Regions from separate parts of the Labrys okinawensis genome, predicted to be linked through region 2. Evidence: predicted binding sites of a transcription regulator. Region 2 holds the regulator's gene; the other holds the start of a gene.

Region 1 (4,210 bases), 1.3 Mb from region 2:
CCTCTCGAGAATGCCGCTGATCGCCTCGACGAAACGCGGGTCGATCGGCGTCGTCGGGTCTTTCACAAGGCGCAGCAGCAGCTTGAGCGCGTAGCTTTGCGCGGCCTGCCAGCGATTGAAGGGATCACTATCGGCGCGCAGCAAGGTGAGGAGGGCCTCCTCGTCGAGATCGACGGCAAGCTTCACCGGTGCGGAAAAGCTGCGGAGCAGTGAAGGTACGGGCTTCTCGCCGACCTCGCTGAAGAGGAAGCTCTGCGTGGGTTCGGTCAGCGCCACCAGACCCTCGAACGGCTCGCCGTCCAGCCTGACCCGCAGGTCGCCTTTGGTGCCTACGAGGCCGAGGCGGATGGGGAAGAGCATCGGCTGCTTGTGAGGCTGGCCCGGCGTCGGCGGCAGGATCTGGCTGAGAGTGAGCGCATAGGTTCGGCCGGACTCGTCCCACACGCCCTCGGCCCTGATTTCCGGGGTGCCTGACTGACGGTACCAGAGCATGAACTGGGAAAGGTCACGTCCGCTGACATCGGCGAAGCAGGCGATGAAATCCTCGATGGTGACCGCTTCACCGTCATGGCGTTCGAAATAGAGGTCCATGCCCCTGCCGAAGGCCTCGTCGCCGATCAGCGCTTTCAGCATGCGCACGACCTCGGCGCCCTTCTCATAGACGGTGGCCGTGTAGAAATTGTTGATCTCGTTGTAGATTTCCGGCCGCACGGGGTGGGCGAGCGGACCGCCGTCCTCGGAGAATTGCTGGCTGCGTAGCGTCTTCACATCGCTGATGCGCTTCACCGGGCGCGAACGCTGGTCGGCGGAGAATTCCTGGTCGCGGAAGACGGTGAGGCCTTCCTTCAGGCAGAGCTGGAACCAATCGCGGCAGGTGATGCGGTTGCCCGTCCAGTTGTGGAAATATTCGTGGGCGATGATCGCCTCGATATTGGCATAGTCCTGGTCGGTGGCTGTTTCGGGCAGGGCCAGCACATATTTGTCGTTGAAGACGTTGAGGCCCTTGTTCTCCATGGCGCCCATGTTGAAATCGGACACCGCCACGATCATGAAGATATCGAGATCATATTCGCGGCCAAAGACTTGCTCGTCCCAGCTCATCGAACGCTTGAGCGCGTCCATGGCATAGGTGCAGCGGCTTTCCTTGCCATGCTCGACATAGATTTCGAGCCTGACATGCCGGCCCGACGCGGTGACGAAACTATCGCGCACGACGGCAAGATCGCCCGCGACCATGGCAAAGAGATAGGAAGGTTTCGGGAAGGGATCGTGCCAAACGGCAAAATGCCGGCCATGATTGAGAACGCCTTCCTCGATCTTGTTGCCATTGGCAAGCAGCGCCGGCGCTTCCTGAAAGGAGGCTTCGATGCGCGTGGTGTAGACCGAAAGCACGTCGGGCCGATCGAGGAAATAGGTGATGCGGCGAAAGCCCTCCGCCTCGCACTGGGTGCAATAGGCCGAGTTGGAGCGGTAGAGCCCCATCAACTGCGTGTTGGCGGAAGGATCGAGCCGGGTCTCGATGGTCAGCGTGAAGCTGCCTTCCGGTGTGTGATGGAGCGTGAAGGCCTGGGGCAGGGCGACGTAATCCCTCGTCTGCAGCGGCACGCCGTCGAGCCAGGCCTCCACAAAGAGGAGGCTGTCGCCATCGAGCTTGAGCGGGCCGCGTTCCCCGCTCGCGGGATTGCGCCGGATCGCCAGCGTGGCGACGATGCGCGTCTGCGTCCGGTCGAGGCCGATGTCGAGATGCACGGTATCGATGAGAAAGGCGGGAACGCGGTAATCGACGAGGCGAACGGGTTCCAGCGCAGTATCCGACATGGGGGTGTCATTCCGGTGGAGCGGGCGCGGATTCGCGCCGAGCGAGATGCGCCATCATGCCGGAGGGGAGGCGGAGCCCGCAACCCTTCGAGGGGCACCGGCTGTCATCCATACGTCAAAGATCCGCCATCCCGTCGTTAGAGAGCCGCGTCATGAAGGGAGTAGGGCCTCGGGGGCTTCGTGGAACGGTCTGGCTTCAGACGGTGGAGACACAGGATGACGATCGGAAGAGACGGAACACTTCGTGGATTGCTGGGCGCCACGGCGCTGGTGCTGGGCCTGAGCGGGCTCGCCTTCGCGCAGGACGCCAAGCCTTTCCTGACGCTCGACGGCAAGCCGCCGCTGGTGATCGGCCATCGCGGCCTGCCCGGCCTGATGCCCGAGGAGACGCAGGCGTCCTACGAAATGGCCGCCGCCGTCGGCACCGATGCCTTTGAGGAAGACCTCCATCTTACCAAGGACTGCGTGCTCGTCGCCCGCCACAACCCCTGGCTCAGCGACAACACGAATGTGGCGGAGGTTGCTAGCACCAATCCCGAGGTTGCCGCCCGCAAGCGCACCGTGCCGGGCGTGATGGTGAAGGTGAAATGGGCGCAGACGCCGACCAGCGGCCCTGCCGAATATCTCACCGACCTGACCGATCCGAACGATCCTAAATCGGTGCTGAAATCGCTGATCGTCGATGGCGAGGACCATACCAATGACTGGTCGATCAACGATTTCACCATGGCTGAGTTGAAGACGCTGATCGCCGGCACCACCTATGACGACGCCGCCGAACGCCCGAAGATATTCAATGGCAAGTTCCCGATCCTCAGCTTCCAGGAGATCATCGATCTCGCCAAGGTGAAGTCGAAGGAGACGGGCCGCGTCATTGCCGTCTATCCCGAATCCAAGAACCCGACCTGGAACGACGAGCAGGCCATCGCCAATGGCTGCGGGGCGCCCGGCAGCCATCCGCTCGAAGATGCGATGATTAAGATCATCGAGAAGAACGGCCTCAACTCGAAGGATGCGCCGATCTTCGTGCAGAGCTTCGAGCCTGGCAGCCTGAAATACATGCACGACCATGGCCTAAAGACCAAGATCGTCCAGTTGATCGATGGTTATGGCGTCGACTTCAAGACCGGCATGCCCCTCTACAACGAGATCACCGACAGCCGCCCCTTAGACTGGACGCTGGCTGGCGATCCGCGGTGGTTCGACGCCATGCTGACTCCTGAAGGTCTTACGGAGATCAAGACCTATGCCGACGGCATCGGCCCTTGGAAGCCGCAAATCGTGCCGCTGAAGATTTCGCCCTGGCCGGAAAAGAACGCCGATGGCACGCCCTTCGCCGGCTCGACTGCGAACGCAAGTGTCCAGCCGCCGACCAGCCTGGTAGCTGACGCTCACAAGGCAGGCCTGTTCGTGCACGTCTTCACCTTCCGCAACGAGTCGAAATACCTCGCCGGCAGCTACAACAAGGATCCGATTCAGGAGTTCCTGACCTTCTATCGCCTGGGGGTTGACGGCGTGTTCACGGACTTCAGCAACACCGGTTACATCGCCCGCCTGGCGTATCTGCGCGAACTGGGACGGTAAGAATGATTAGCGAAGGGGAGCGGGAAGTTCGCTCCCCTTTTGTGGCAAGAATCCGCGATCCTGCATTGCGGAGCGGTACGATTCAGCTTCGGATCACACGAATCCAGGCATTTGCATTTGCAGTTCCCGTTCCCGCGCTGCCGGAACGAAGGGCCCCATCATCTGAAGTATCGCCCTGAAGCGCAGCGTCTCCTCCGCAGGCATGAAGCCACCCGTTGGAAGGATTGTGGCGCTGGAGATAATAGCGCTATTATAACACCGCATAAGAGCGAAGCGTTTCCTCGTGCAACCCATGGTGGAGGGCGCGACCCAGCGATCGCGTGTTATGGCCTTCTCGGCCCAGGTTCTAATAGCGGCGCAGGTTGCCGCTCCCAGCGGACGACACCTTGGTGCCTTCCTGCATCGGCAGGGTCCACGAGAGGATATCAAGAAACGAATTTTTTCCAGAGGAACACCTAAACCGCGCAGCTGCTGTAAAGCCCCAGATCGATAGCAATCTCAGCGCTTGGATAGAAATCATCTGATTTATAAATCACGCGAGAGTCACGAATGATCAGGTAAACGGTATCGATTATTTGTTGGGAGTTATATGATGATAAATCTCTTAAGTAAAAATGGCTAATATATAGATAGATTTATTATATATGGATGCAAAGTTCAGTCGTATTCTGTGCAATTTGGCGTGATCTACCTGGATGTCAAATAAAACCGGAGGGGAGAGATACAATGTGCCATATGTGTCAAATCGTGCCTCAGGATGTATTGAAGCGATTGGCCAAGGATAAATCGCTATCTGCTGCAAACCGTA
Region 2 (4,210 bases):
CTCCTCATCACCATCGGCGTGCTGGCCCTGAACATCATCACCCGCGTCGTGCTCGCTCCCAAGAAATGAGTGCTCCCATGTCCTCACCCAACGCCTCGATCGCGGTTTCCGACCGCCCGGTTGCCGATCCCAACGCTCCCGTCAAGCTGAAGGTCGAAAACCTCGACTTCTATTACGGCGAGAAGCATGCGCTGAAGAAGATCAACATGAGCGTGGCCGAGCGTCAGGTCACCGCGATGATCGGCCCCTCGGGCTGCGGCAAGTCCACGCTGCTGCGTGTGCTAAACCGCATGTATGATCTATATCCCGGCCAGCGCGCCGAGGGAAAGGTCATGCTCGACGGCCAGAATGTCATCGGCAAGGAGATCGATCCGGCGGTGCTGCGCGCCCGCGTCGGCATGGTGTTCCAAAAGCCGACGCCCTTCCCGATGTCGATCTATGATAATATCTCCTTCGGCGTCCGGCTGCATGAGAACATTTCCAAGGCCGAGATGGACCAGCGCGTCGAATGGTGCCTGACCAAGGCAGCCTTGTGGAACGAAGTGAAGGACCGCCTCAACGCCTCGGCGCTCGGCATGTCCGGCGGGCAGCAGCAGCGCCTGTGCATCGCCCGCACCATCGCGGTGAAGCCGGAAGTAGTGCTTCTCGACGAACCGACCTCGGCACTCGACCCGATCTCGACCGCCAAGATCGAGGAACTGATCGACGAATTGAAGCGCGACTTCACCATCGTGATCGTGACCCACAACATGCAGCAGGCGGCGCGCAGCGCCGACACCACCGCTTTCTTCTATCTCGGAGACCTCATCGAGATCGGGGCGACGAACAAGATTTTCACCAACCCGAATGACAGCCGCACGCAGGATTACATCACCGGCCGTTTCGGCTGATCCCCGGGCAGGCATTCAAGCCGGCACATAGACGGCGGCGACAAGGAATTTGGAGAACGGCATGTCCGATCACATCGTTACGTCCTTCGATCAGGAATTGCGCGAGTTGCGCAACATGATCGCAGAAATGGGTGGCCTTGCCGAAAAGAGCGTGGCCGACAGTGTGGAAGCTCTGCTCAAGCGCGACAGCCAGCGCGCGAAGGCGGTGATCGATCTCGACGCCTCGATCGACAAGTTGCAGCGCCAGGTCGAGGAACGCGCCATCCTGATCATCGCCAAGCGCCAGCCGCTGGCGCTGGACCTGCGCGAGATCGTCTCGGCCCTGCGGGTCGCCAACGACCTCGAGCGCATCGGCGATCTCGGCAAGAACGTCGCCAAACGCGTCGTGGCCATCCAGGGCCATATGCAGCCCAACCAGCTCTTCGGCGGCTTCGACCACATGGCCGACCTCGTACTCGAGCAGCTCAAGCAGGTTCTGGACTCCTTCGCCCAGCGCAATGTCGAGGAAGCACTCTCGGTCTGGCGTTCGGATGGCGAGATCGACGCCATGTACACCTCGCTCTTCCGCGAACTCCTGACCTATATGATGGAAGATCCGCGCAATATCGGCTTCTGCACACATCTGCTGTTCTGCGCCAAGAACATCGAGCGCATCGGCGACCATGCCACCAACATCGCCGAGACCGTGCATTATCTGGTGACCGGCGAATCCCCTGCCGGCGAACGTCCGAAGGCGGATACGAGTACGTCTCTCGTCGACCTTCCAGTGCCGGCTAAGTAACAAGGGGAACCGGCTATGCCTCCCAAGGTTCTGATAGTCGAGGACGAAGAAGCCCTCACCCTTCTGCTGCGCTACAATCTCGAGGCCGAGGGCTATGAGGTGGACAGCGTGGCACGGGGCGACGATGCCGAGATCCGGTTGCGCGAGAGCGTCCCCGATCTCGTGCTGTTGGACTGGATGCTGCCCGGCCTGTCGGGCATCGAATTGTGCCGGCGCATCCGTATGCGGCCAGAGACGGAGCGCTTGCCGGTGATCATGCTCACCGCCCGTGGCGAGGAGGCCGAGCGTGTCCGCGGCCTTGCCACCGGCGCGGACGACTATGTCGTCAAGCCGTTTTCCGTGCCGGAACTTTCGGCCCGCGTGCGGGCCCTCCTGCGCCGCGCCAAGCCCGATCATGTCGCCTCCCTGCTCAAGGCCGGCGACATCTCGCTCGACCGCGAGACCAAGCGCGTCCATCGCGGCAATCGCGAGATCCGCCTGGGGCCGACGGAATTCCGCTTGCTGGAATTCCTGATGCAGGCACCAGGCCGCGTCTTCGCCCGCGAACAGCTGCTCGACAGCGTCTGGGGCCGCGACGTCTATATCGACGAGCGCACCGTTGACGTGCATGTCGGCCGCCTGCGCAAGGCCATGAACCGCACGCGCGAGATCGATCCGATCCGCACGGTACGCGGCGCCGGCTATTCCTTCGACGAAACCTTCTCGAAGCAGGGCTGATTGAGAGCGCGGATATCACAGCGACATACTTGCATGTCGCGATGTCCGCGCCCCTGAAAGGCACTTGCAACTAAACCTGCCCCATCTTCCCTTGCAGGTAGCGACGGATGGCAGGATCGCTTTCCAGCCCGATCGCACGCATGTAGGCGTCCCTCGCCTCGTCGAACCGTTTCGCTCGTGCCAGCAGGTCCGCCCGCGCCGCCCAATAGGGCTGGTACTCTGCAAGGCGAGCGTCCTCCAGCAATGCGTCGAACGCCGCCAGTGCGGCCTCCGTGCCCTCGATATGGGCTAGCGCCACGGCACGATTGATGGCGGCGACCGGGGATTGGGTCAGCAGGACGAGCGCGTCGTAGAGCTGCACGATCGCCGCCCAGTCCACCGCCAGGCCCCTGCGCCGGATCGCATGGGCCGACTGCAGCGCTGCCTCCAGCTGATAACGGCCGATCTGCCCTCTCTTTACCGCGCGGGCAAGCAGGGCCTCGGCCTCCTCGATCATCTCCTCGTCCCAGAGCAGGGTATCCTGTTGAGCAAGGGGCACGAAGTCGCCCTCCGGACTGCGGCGGGCGGCGCGGCGCGCCTCGGCATGCAGCATCAGGGCGAGCAGGCCAAGCACTTCGGGCTCGTCCGGCATCAGCGAGGCGATCAGGCGGCCGAGCCAGATGCCTTCAGCAGCAAGGTTGCGCCGACGTGGCCGCGAGCCCTCCGGATCGGCCCAGCCTTCGGCGAAGACGGCGTAGACCGCCTCCAGCACGGTATCGAGGCGCTCCGGCAGTTCTTCGCGCTCGGGCACGCGAAAGGGAATGCCGGCCTGCCTGATCTTGGTCTTGGCCCTGACCAGCCGCTGACTCATGGCAGCCGGCGAGATCAGGAAGGCGCTGGCGATCGCGGCGGCATCGAAGCCGAGCACCGTTTGCAGGATCAATGGCGCGCGCACGGTGGCATCGAGCGCCGGATGGGCGCAGGCGAACATCAGGCGCAGGCGCTCGTCAGGAATGACATGATCCTGCTCCCTGATCATCGCAAGTTCCTCGATCTGCCTGGTGACGTCGTCAGCCTTCTCCAGGCGGAGCCTGGTCTTGCGGGCGTTGTCTATCTGGCGCCGGCGGGCCGATGTCAGCAGCCAGGCTTCGGGATTGTCGGGGATGCCGCTCGCGGGCCAGTGCTCCAGCGCCGCCGCGAAGGCATCGGCGAGCGCGTCCTCCGCCCCGGCCACGTCGCCGGAGCGTGCCGCCAGAAAGGCGACCAGCTTGCCATAGCTTCGCCGGGCGACGCTTTCGGCAAGGCTTGAGGCGGAGGGCGGCACGGCCTGTCGGGCCGCTTAATACTCGTCCATCGGCCAGATGGGGCGTACCTCGACCGAGCCTGCGCCGGCGCCCGGGCAGCGAGAGGCCCAGTTCAGGGCCGTATCGAGATCGGCCACATCAATGAGATAATAGCCAGCTAATTGCTCCTTGGTCTCAGCAAAAGGCCCGTTCAAGACCTGGGTCTTGCCGTCGCGGATCCGAACGGTGGTGGCCGAAGCGGTCGGCCGCAGGCGGTTGGATCCCAGCAGAATACCGGAAGCCTTGATCGCCTGCGTATAGGCGCCATAAGCGGCAAGCATCTCATTTCTTGCAGCCGGCTGGGCGTTCTGCATGGCCTCTTCACTGGAATAGATCAGAATCGCGAATTCCATTGCATCTCTCCTCGATCGGCCGGCGCACCTCGCGCCGGCACGACAATGACGCGCGTCTCCAGCCCTATTCGACAGGGACAGCCATTATTGGGGCGACTTGCTTTCAAATCGAGCCGCCAAGAACCGCTAGGACACGTCGATACAAAG

What was found. Region 2 encodes PhoB, which activates phosphate uptake and scavenging genes when phosphate is short. Its sites were predicted from a motif close to TGTCATNNANCTGTCAT; they were not measured.
Region 1: ACMDCR_RS12420 (glycerophosphodiester phosphodiesterase family protein) is a predicted target of PhoB. The motif match lies at 1,921-1,937, and genes of this name have one in related genera.

The regions. Positions count from the first base shown of each region.
Region 1 is NZ_CP178864.1:2,654,623-2,658,832, forward strand. Features, by position in the region: gene pepN (aminopeptidase N) at 1-1,818, opposite strand, end outside; gene ACMDCR_RS12420 (glycerophosphodiester phosphodiesterase family protein) at 2,035-3,402, shown strand; gene ACMDCR_RS12425 (M4 family metallopeptidase) at 4,174-4,210, shown strand, end outside.
Region 2 is NZ_CP178864.1:1,378,060-1,382,269, reverse strand. Features, by position in the region: gene pstA (phosphate ABC transporter permease PstA) at 1-69, shown strand, start outside; gene pstB (phosphate ABC transporter ATP-binding protein PstB) at 78-890, shown strand; gene phoU (phosphate signaling complex protein PhoU) at 952-1,671, shown strand; gene phoB (phosphate regulon transcriptional regulator PhoB) at 1,687-2,388, shown strand; gene ACMDCR_RS06615 (RNA polymerase sigma factor) at 2,459-3,691, opposite strand; gene ACMDCR_RS06610 (YciI family protein) at 3,707-4,063, opposite strand.